DNA from 4 places in the Chromohalobacter sp. HP20-39 genome. Region 3 is predicted to be linked to each of the others. Evidence: predicted binding sites of a transcription regulator. Region 3 holds the regulator's gene; each other region holds the start of a gene.
What was found. The regulator sigma-54, encoded in region 3, starts transcription at its own class of promoters, with help from an activator protein. The targets are predictions, from matches to a motif close to TGGCACNNNNNTTGCTNT.
Positions count from the first base shown of each region.

Region 1: glnA (glutamate--ammonia ligase) is a predicted target of sigma-54. The motif match lies at 1,170-1,187, and genes of this name have one in related genera.
Region 2: RVY79_RS00790 (sugar phosphorylase) is a predicted target of sigma-54. The motif match lies at 912-929, and genes of this name have one in related genera.
Region 4: RVY79_RS10805 (ANTAR domain-containing response regulator) is a predicted target of sigma-54. The motif match lies at 1,374-1,391, and genes of this name have one in related genera.

Region 1 covers NZ_JAWHTP010000002.1:121,201-123,401, reverse strand. The annotation lists gene RVY79_RS04120 (glycosyltransferase) at 1-807, opposite strand, end outside; gene glnA (glutamate--ammonia ligase) at 1,296-2,201, shown strand, end outside.
Region 2 covers NZ_JAWHTP010000001.1:166,637-168,837, reverse strand. The annotation lists gene RVY79_RS00790 (sugar phosphorylase) at 1-861, opposite strand, end outside; gene RVY79_RS00785 (GlsB/YeaQ/YmgE family stress response membrane protein) at 976-1,224, opposite strand; gene nrdR (transcriptional regulator NrdR) at 1,415-1,900, shown strand; gene ribD (bifunctional diaminohydroxyphosphoribosylaminopyrimidine deaminase/5-amino-6-(5-phosphoribosylamino)uracil reductase RibD) at 1,941-2,201, shown strand, end outside.
Region 3 covers NZ_JAWHTP010000003.1:217,265-219,465, reverse strand. The annotation lists gene lptB (LPS export ABC transporter ATP-binding protein) at 1-319, shown strand, start outside; gene RVY79_RS07605 (RNA polymerase factor sigma-54) at 444-1,877, shown strand; gene hpf (ribosome hibernation-promoting factor, HPF/YfiA family) at 2,014-2,201, shown strand, end outside.
Region 4 covers NZ_JAWHTP010000004.1:286,519-288,719, reverse strand. The annotation lists gene RVY79_RS10810 (CmpA/NrtA family ABC transporter substrate-binding protein) at 1-752, opposite strand, end outside; gene RVY79_RS10805 (ANTAR domain-containing response regulator) at 762-1,340, opposite strand; gene RVY79_RS10800 (MFS transporter) at 1,705-2,201, shown strand, end outside.

The DNA.
Region 1 (2,201 bases), on a different contig from region 3:
TGGCAGTGCGCTGAAGGCCAGGCCCGCCATCCCGATCCCCGGCGACAAGGGCAGCCATAGCAGTAAGGCCAGCGGCAGACTCGTGCCCTGCACGAGCGCGGCACTCACGCGAGGGATGAGGAAGCGTGGATGCCGCACGGCGCTGGAGGTGTACAGACAATGCCGCTGATGCCGGCGCTGCCGATGCCACCAGGCTCCCAGGCGACGCGGGGCTGCGTGGTCGATCAGCAATGGTGCGTCTTGCCAGTAGAGATGTGCATGGCAACGCCACAGACGGACCAGGATGTCCAGATCGGCGCCTGCCTCGAGGCGCGGGTCATGGCCGCCGAGGCGCTCGTACCATTCGCGGGTGATAGCCAACTGGCCGGTGGGCCAGTCCCAGGGATGATCGTCAAAGCCACGTTGCGTACGGCTGAGATACCAACTGGCGAGCGGCGGCGCTAGCGGGGCGGCCGGGTAGCGGGCGCAGACGATGGCATCGGCGGCCTGGTGGCTAAAGGTGCGTGCCAGCCCTGACAGCCATTGCTCGGGTACCTCGAGCGCGGCATCCAAAAATACCAACACATCGCCATTGAGGTAGGCGGCGCCATGGTGGCGCAGTGCTCCCTGTCCATGTTGGGGCAGCACGGCGAAGCGGACCTGGCGCTGCGTCAGCAGGCATTGAGTGGGCGCATCCAGTGTGGTGAGCTGAACCAGCGTTTCGGTATGCCCGCTGAAGCCCGCGATGCTGCGTGTCAGGGCGCTCAGGCAGCGCTCCAGGTGCTGGGGGGCATGGCTGGCGTCTATTAGCAGGCTGTAAGTACGCATCGCTGAGTGTGCCTTGGGATCAGAGCCCGTATCGGGGGAGCTACCCCACAGACTGCGGGGTGGCGCGAACCCTGGCAATCATCGCCACGGCTGGTTTTTCTACCGCCATCCTGATGACGGATTTACGCGGATTCAGCCCATTGGAGGCGAGGTTCAGTCATCGGAAGAGGCTTGAGTATGGTGATGCACCAAATTGGTTCATGAAGGGGGTGAGCTGCACCTTGCTGGGGCGTCGTCGGCATTTCTGCACTTATATGTGGCGCGTCTAACGCTAAAGTGGTGCTGATGGGTGCCCGAGGAAGGTCTATTTTTTATTGTAGGATCATGCGTTTACCGAGGGTGCACTGAGATGGCCCAATGATTGGCATGCCTTCTGCATTGAAAAACGTAAATCGCATACCCGTGGGCAGCCGCTGGCGGGCATGCTACAAACGACGCTGAACACGCAAGCAAACGACTCGAGCCGTGGGCTCATAGTGGAGGAAATCATGTCCGAGAAGACCCTCGCCCTGATCGAAGAACACGATATCAAGTGGGTGGATCTGCGCTTTACCGATACCAAGGGCAAGGAGCAGCACGTCACGATCCCGGCCAGCGCCGTCGACGACGAGTTCTTTGAGGACGGCCAGATGTTCGATGGCTCCTCCATCTCCGGTTGGAAAGGCATCAACGAGTCCGACATGATCCTGCGTCCGGAAGATGGCAGCGGTTATCTCGACCCGTTCACCGAAGACGCCACGTTGGTGCTGCGCTGCGATATCATCGAGCCGGCCACTATGCAGGGTTATGAGCGTGATCCGCGCTCCATCGCCAAGCGCGCCGAGGCGTATCTCAAGTCCACCGGCCTGGGCGATACCGCTTTCTTCGGGCCGGAGCCGGAATTCTTCATCTTCGACGAAGTGCACTGGAACGCCGATATCCAGGGCGCGATGTACAAGATCACCTCCGAGGAAGGCGCCTGGGCGACCGATTCCACCAATGTGGAAGGCGGCAACTTGGGGCACCGTCCGCGCGTCAAGGGTGGCTATTTCCCGGTGCCGCCGGTGGACAGCTTCCACGACATCCGTAGCGCGATGTGCAACACCCTGGAAGCCATCGGTCAGTCGGTCGAGGTGCATCACCACGAAGTCGCCAACGCGGGCCAGAACGAGATCGGTGTCAAGTTCAACACCTTGGTCAAGAAGGCCGACGAAGTTCAGGAAATGAAGTACGTGATCCACAACGTGGCCCACGCGTACGGCAAGACCGCGACCTTCATGCCCAAGCCGCTGGTCGGTGACAACGGCTCCGGCATGCACGTGCACCAGTCTTTCTGGAAAGACGGCGCCAACATGTTTGCCGGTGACGAGTACGCCGGGTTGTCCGAGACTGCGCTGTACTACATCGGCGGCATC
Region 2 (2,201 bases), on a different contig from region 3:
GGTTTCGGTGATCAGCAGCGTGCCGGGGGCGAGATGGTCGAGTACGGCGCGCAGCAGCCTTACCACGGCGTGAGTTTCCGGCAGGTGGATGCACGAGGTGCCGACTTCCTTCCATAGATAGGCAATGGCGTCGAGACGGATGATGCGCGCGCCTTGCTCCACGTAGTAGAGCATGATGCCGATGAACTCGATGAGTACATCGGGATTGGCGAAGTTGAGATCGATCTGGTCTTCGGAGAAGGTCGCCCACAGATAGCGTGTCCCACGGCGGGTGGAAACCGGTACCAGCAGTGGCGAGCTGCGTGGCCGGGTGACCTGCGACAGGTCGGTGCTCGGGTCCATTTCGATGAAGTAGTCACGCCCGGGCTGGGTGCCGGCCAGGTAGTCGACGAACCACAGTGACTCTCGGGAGACGTGATTGATGACCAGGTCGACCATCAAATCGCCGTGGCGTGTCAGACGACGAATGTCTTCCCAGTCGCCCAGCGCCGGGTTGACCTCGCGATAATGAATCACCGAGAAGCCATCGTCGCTGCTCCAGGGAAAGAAAGGCAGCACGTGAACGCCACTGAAGGTATCTGCAAGGCGTGTCTCGAGAAACTCGTCGAGCACTTGCAGTGGCGGTCGCTCGCCATCGAGCAGGAGATCGCCGTAGGTGATGAGTAACTGGTCGCGCTCGCTCCATAATGGACGCGAGCGTTCGGGGATGGCACCACGTTGGTGCGATATCAGGCGCAGCAGACGGCGCAGCACTTCATCGGCACGTGGCCCGTAGATGTCGTCCAGACGCGCCTTGGCGCGTGCGGTGAAAGCGGCTTCATCGAGTTCGGTCTGTGGGGCTTGGGAGATGGGGTGGGGCATCGAGGGTCCTCGTGAGAATCGGTGGCTCGCACGTCGACATTGTCATTGCTGTTGCAGGAGTCGTGCCATGCCCGACACGCCGGCGATGGCCGGCGTGTACGGACGCGGCAAAGGTCATTTCTTCACGATGCGGTATAGCCCCAGCAGGATGATGGCGCCGAGCACTGCAATGACGAAACTGCCGAGGTTGAAGCCATCCACCGAGCCGAATCCCAGCGCGGTACCGACCCATCCCCCGACGATGGCCCCGAGGATCCCGATGATCATGGTGATGATCATGCCACCGGGGTCGCGCCCCGGCATGATCAGTTTGGCGACGATGCCGGCCAGCAGGCCGAAGACGATCCATGCGATGATGCCCATTGGCTTATCTCCTAGGCGATTCCTTGTAAAGCATGCTTGGCGAGCGCGGAAACGCAAGCCGCATCATGAGCTTGGTCGGCCTGACGGCAGCGCGCAAGCGAGTTTCCGCGCGACGCGGGGAAAGGCTACAATGTCAGGCAATCTCGATGACCACGACTCATTCTCGATATTCAACTGCGGACGCGCCACGATGCACTGCCCCTTTTGTGGAAAGTACGACACCAAGGTGACCGATTCGCGCCTCGTGGCCGAGGGGGACCAGGTGCGTCGGCGCCGCCAGTGCAATGACTGCGGCGAACGCTTCACCACCTACGAGACGGCGGAACTGGTCATGCCCCGCGTGATCAAGGGCGATGGCTCGCGCGAAACCTTCGACGAACGCAAGCTGCGTGCCGGCATGCTGCGGGCCTTGGAGAAACGCCCGGTCAGCGCTGAATCCATCGAGGCAGCGGTCGAGCGTATTCGTCAGCGCCTGCGCGCCCGTGGCGAGCGTGAATTGGAAGCGCGCGAAATCGGCGAGGAGGTCATGCGCTCGCTGAAACGGCTCGACCAGGTCGCTTACATCCGCTTCGCCTCCGTCTACCGGCGCTTCCAGGATCTCGACGAGTTTCGCGCCGAAATCGACCGTCTGGCGCAAGAGCCCAGCTTCGTGCCCGACGATAACGATCAGCGCTGACCTCGGCACGTACCGATTCGAAGTACTCACGGAGCGACCCATGACACAGAATGCCGCGTCGGCGCTATCTCACGAGGCGTGCATGGCCCACGCGCTGAAGCTCGCCGGGCGAGGGTGCTATACCACCCATCCCAACCCGCGTGTCGGCTGCGTGGTGGTACGTCATGGGCGCATCGTCGGGGAGGGCTATCATGCACGTGCGGGTGAACCTCACGCCGAGGTGCACGCCTTGCGAGCCGCTGGCGAGGCGGTGCGAAACGCCACGGTCTATGTCACGCTGGAACCCTGTTCGCACCACGGT
Region 3 (2,201 bases):
GAGCCTGTCCGGAGGGGAGCGCCGTCGCGTCGAGATCGCCCGCGCCCTGGCCACCGAACCCGCTTTCATCTTGCTCGACGAACCCTTTGCCGGGGTTGATCCGATTTCCGTCGGCGAGATAAAGAGCATCATTCGCCAACTCCGCGATCGTGATATCGGCGTCTTGATCACCGACCACAACGTCCGCGAAACCCTGGATATCTGTGATAACGCCTATATCGTCGGCGACGGACAGATCATCGCCGAGGGGCATGCCGACGCCATCCTCGCCAACCAGAAAGTACGCGACGTCTATCTCGGCCATGAGTTCCGACTGTAAGCGCAAGCTACTGGAACCGCCCTGCGCTTATATAAATGGCACGATTGTTGCTTCCGTTCTTGCAAGTGACGTCGTCGCGGGATAACGTACGGGCACCGTTTCAGGAAGCGACGACCGATTCTCCATGTCCATGAAACCTACGCTGCAGCTTCGCGTCGGCACCCAGCTGACGATGACGCCTCAATTACAGCAAGCCATCCAGCTCTTGCAACTCTCGACGCTGGACTTGCGCCAGGAGATTCAGCAAGCGCTCGACTCCAACCCCATGCTGGAACTCGAAGAGAACTTCGACGAACGCGAGGTCAGCGAATCCCAGCAGGAGGATGACTGGACGGACGACATCCCTGAGAGCCTGTCGCTGGATAGCGAATGGAGCGACACCTATCAAGATGCCGGCTCCTCGCTGACGGGCGGAGGCGGTAGTAGCGAGGAAGGACCCGACATAGAGCGCAATACCGCGCATACCAGCCTGCATGACCACCTGGCTTGGCAACTCGCCATGGCCGACATGACACCGCAAGACCGCGATATCGCCGAGAGCCTGATCGATGCCGTGGGTGCCGACGGCTATCTCACCCTCTCTCTCGACGAACTGGTCGAGGGCCTTCGCGGCCAAGGCCTTTCCGGGCTCAAGACCAGCGATGTCGAACACGTCATGATGCGCGTGCAGCAGTTCGATCCCACCGGTGTCGGTGCCCGCGATCTGCGCGAGTGCCTATTGTTGCAGCTCGGTGCTCTACCCGAGGACATGCCGCTGCTGACCCAGGCCAAACGCCTGGTACGCCAGTTCCTCGAGGCACTGGCCGGCAACGATCGCAAGTTGCTCAAGCGGCGCCTGCGCCTCGACGAGGAGGAACTCGATCATGTCATCGCGCTGGTTCGCACGCTCGATCCACGGCCCGGCCTCGCCTTCGAGGACAGCAGCAACGACTATGTCATCCCCGACCTGATCGCACGCCGCGTTCGACAGGACTGGCGCATCGAGCTCAATCCCGAGGCGCTCCCCCGGGTACGCATCCAGCCGGATTACGCCGCGCTCATCAAGCGCGCCGACAAGAGCGATGACAATACCTTTCTCAAGCAACATCTGCAGGAAGCCAAATGGTTGCTCAAGAGCCTCTCGAGCCGTAACGACACCTTGCTGCGCGTGGGACGGGAGATCATGGCGCGCCAGCTCGATTTCCTGGAACACGGCGAGGAAGCAATGAAACCACTGATCCTGGCCGATATCGCCAGCGCAGTGGATATGCATGAATCGACCATCTCCCGCGTGACCACGCAGAAATTCATTCATACCCCACGTGGCGTCCTGGAGCTTAAATACTTCTTTTCCAGCCACGTCGGTGGTCAAGGCGAAACCGATGCTCATTCCAGCACGGCAATCCGCGCGCGGCTGAAAAAATTGATCGGTGACGAGCCGCCACGCAAGCCTCTATCCGACAGCAAGCTCGTCGACCTGCTGGCCCAGGACGGGATTCAGGTCGCACGACGCACCGTCGCCAAGTACCGTGAAGCGATGGGCATTCCTTCTTCCAGTGAGCGCAAACGACTCGCCTGATGGAGGGCGAGTTGCACGCACTTACCACGCTGCGTAGACTCGCCGCGACCTTTGTCAGCCAACGCCTGCTCAGGGCTATGCAGCGCTCTAAAAAGGGTTACAATCGAAGAGCCAACCGATGGAATAGGAGCGTGCCATGCAAGCCAATATCACCGGTCATCACATCGAACTGACCGATGCTCTACGCGACTACGTCAATGAAAAGCTCGCGCGTCTGGAACGCCATTACGACAACATCACTACCGTCCAAGTCACGTTATCCATCGAGAAAGAACGTCACTTGGCCGCATGCACGCTTCATGCCGCGGGTGCGGATCTTCACGC
Region 4 (2,201 bases), on a different contig from region 3:
ACCGCACGGTGCGTCGCCGGATAAGCCTCGGCCCATGCCTCGCGCACCGCGAAGACCTTTTCCTGCCCGTGCTGCCAGATGTCATGACTGCCGATCAGCACGCGGCCGCTTTCACGACGTGCCGCGAGTGTATTCCAGGGCTCGCCGACACAGTAACCATCCAGCCAACCAGCCTCGAGTTGCTTCGCCACCAAGGGCGGGGGCACTACGCGCAGATCGAGATCGCGATCGGGATCGACGCCGCCTTCCGCCAGCCAGTAACGCAATTGATAGTGGTGCGAGGAAAACGGATACACGCTGGCGAAACGCAACGCCGGTTCGCCCGCGACACGTCGTTGACGCACCACAGCTCCCAAGGCGCGGGCTGATATCGGCGTCCGCGCCATGGCATCGGGATCCGCCGAGCGCATGCTGGCATACAGCGCATTGGATACGGTGATGGCATTACCACCGAGACTCAGCGTCAGCGCCGAGAGCATCGGCGTAGGGCGTCCATCGAGCCCCAATGTCGAGGCCAGCGGCATCAGCGGCAACATCTGCGCGCCATCGAGGAGCCCAAGCTGCATAGCATCCCGTAAACCGGCCCACGACGATTCCACTTGCAGCGTCACATCCAACCCATGCGCCGCGAAAAAGCCACACTCACGCGCGACCACCAACGGCGCGGCATCGTTGAGTGGTAACATGCCCAGGATCAGCGTATCGCGCTCGGGCGAGGGCCACTCGTCTCGAGACGCTTGGGGGTCATTCATCATTGTCTCCTACGACTCGGAATCGTCGCTGGCCAAGACGGCCTGAGCCACCTCGTGAATGGTCAAGCGACGATTCATGGCGTGCTTGCGTAGCCACTGATAGGCGGCGTCTTCGCTGAACGCATGCGTTTCCATCAATCGGCTCTTGGCGCGCTCGATAGTGCGCCGCTGCGCCAGCGTGGTCTGTGTCTTGGTCAGTTCGCCCTTAAGGGCGCGATGCGCTTCGAAGCTGGCAATCGCCACATTGACCATCGAACGCACCAGCGCCGGCTGCACGTCCTCGACCACATAGGCGCTGACGCCCACACTCGTCGCTTCGCGCGTCAAATTCGGCGTTTCTTCCTCGGCAAGCATGATCATCGGCTTGGGAAAGCGGCGACCCAGTTGCCCCATGTGCTCCAGGGTATCGCGACTGGGCAGCGCCGCATCAATGATCACCGCATCCGGCTTGACGCGCATCATGATGGCGTAGAGATCGTCATGCTCGTCGGCACGTGTCACCACGTCGAACCCCGCCTCATGCAGCGCTCGTTCCAGCGCCCGCGAGCGTTCCTGCCGCGCATCCACGATCAGCACCTTGACGGTCATGCGCTTTCCTCTGCTGGGTGCTTGTCGACTTTCAATGCAGGTTACATGCCAGGACGTGCCCCTTGACGGGCCACGTCACACGGCGCTTGCACATTGGCGGTGCGATTTCGATGCATCACAACGGTGCGACCGCCTCTCATGGCGCACCAAAAGCATGCCCAAAGACGCGACACCCGCCCCCAGAAAACGCCTTTGACGACATCACGCTTCATTGGCACACCTCTTGCTTTTCATGAGACATCAGGACGTGGACCAGGCTCGCCAAGTGAGTACGAGTGCGTCGAACCCCAAGACCCGGCCCTTCACGACGAAGGTCGCCGATGTCGCGTTCGATCTCCGCTACTCCAACGTTAGAGGATGAGCCATGGAAATCCGCAACAAAGCCAACAAGATACGGCTTTTCAGCCTCAAGACACCGCAGATGCGTGTCTTCCACATGTCGTGGTTCGCGTTCCACGTCTGCTTTTTCGGCTGGTTCGGCATCGCCCCCTTGATGGCCGTCGTGCGTGAAGACCTCGACCTGAGCAAGACCCAGATCGGTAATACCATCATTGCCTCGGTCGCCATCACTGTCCTGGTACGCCTAGTGATCGGGCTTCTCTGCGACAAAATCGGCCCCCGCAAGGCGTACACCTGGCTGTTGTGCCTCGGTTCCCTGCCGGTGATGCTAATCGGCCTCGCCGACAACTTCGAAACCTTCCTGCTGGCACGGCTGGCCATTGGCGCGATCGGCGCCTCCTTCGTCATCACCCAGTACCACACCTCGGTGATGTTCGCGCCCAACGTGGTCGGCACCGCCAACGCCACCACGGCGGGCTGGGGAAACCTGGGTGGCGGCACCACGCAGATCCTCATGCCGCT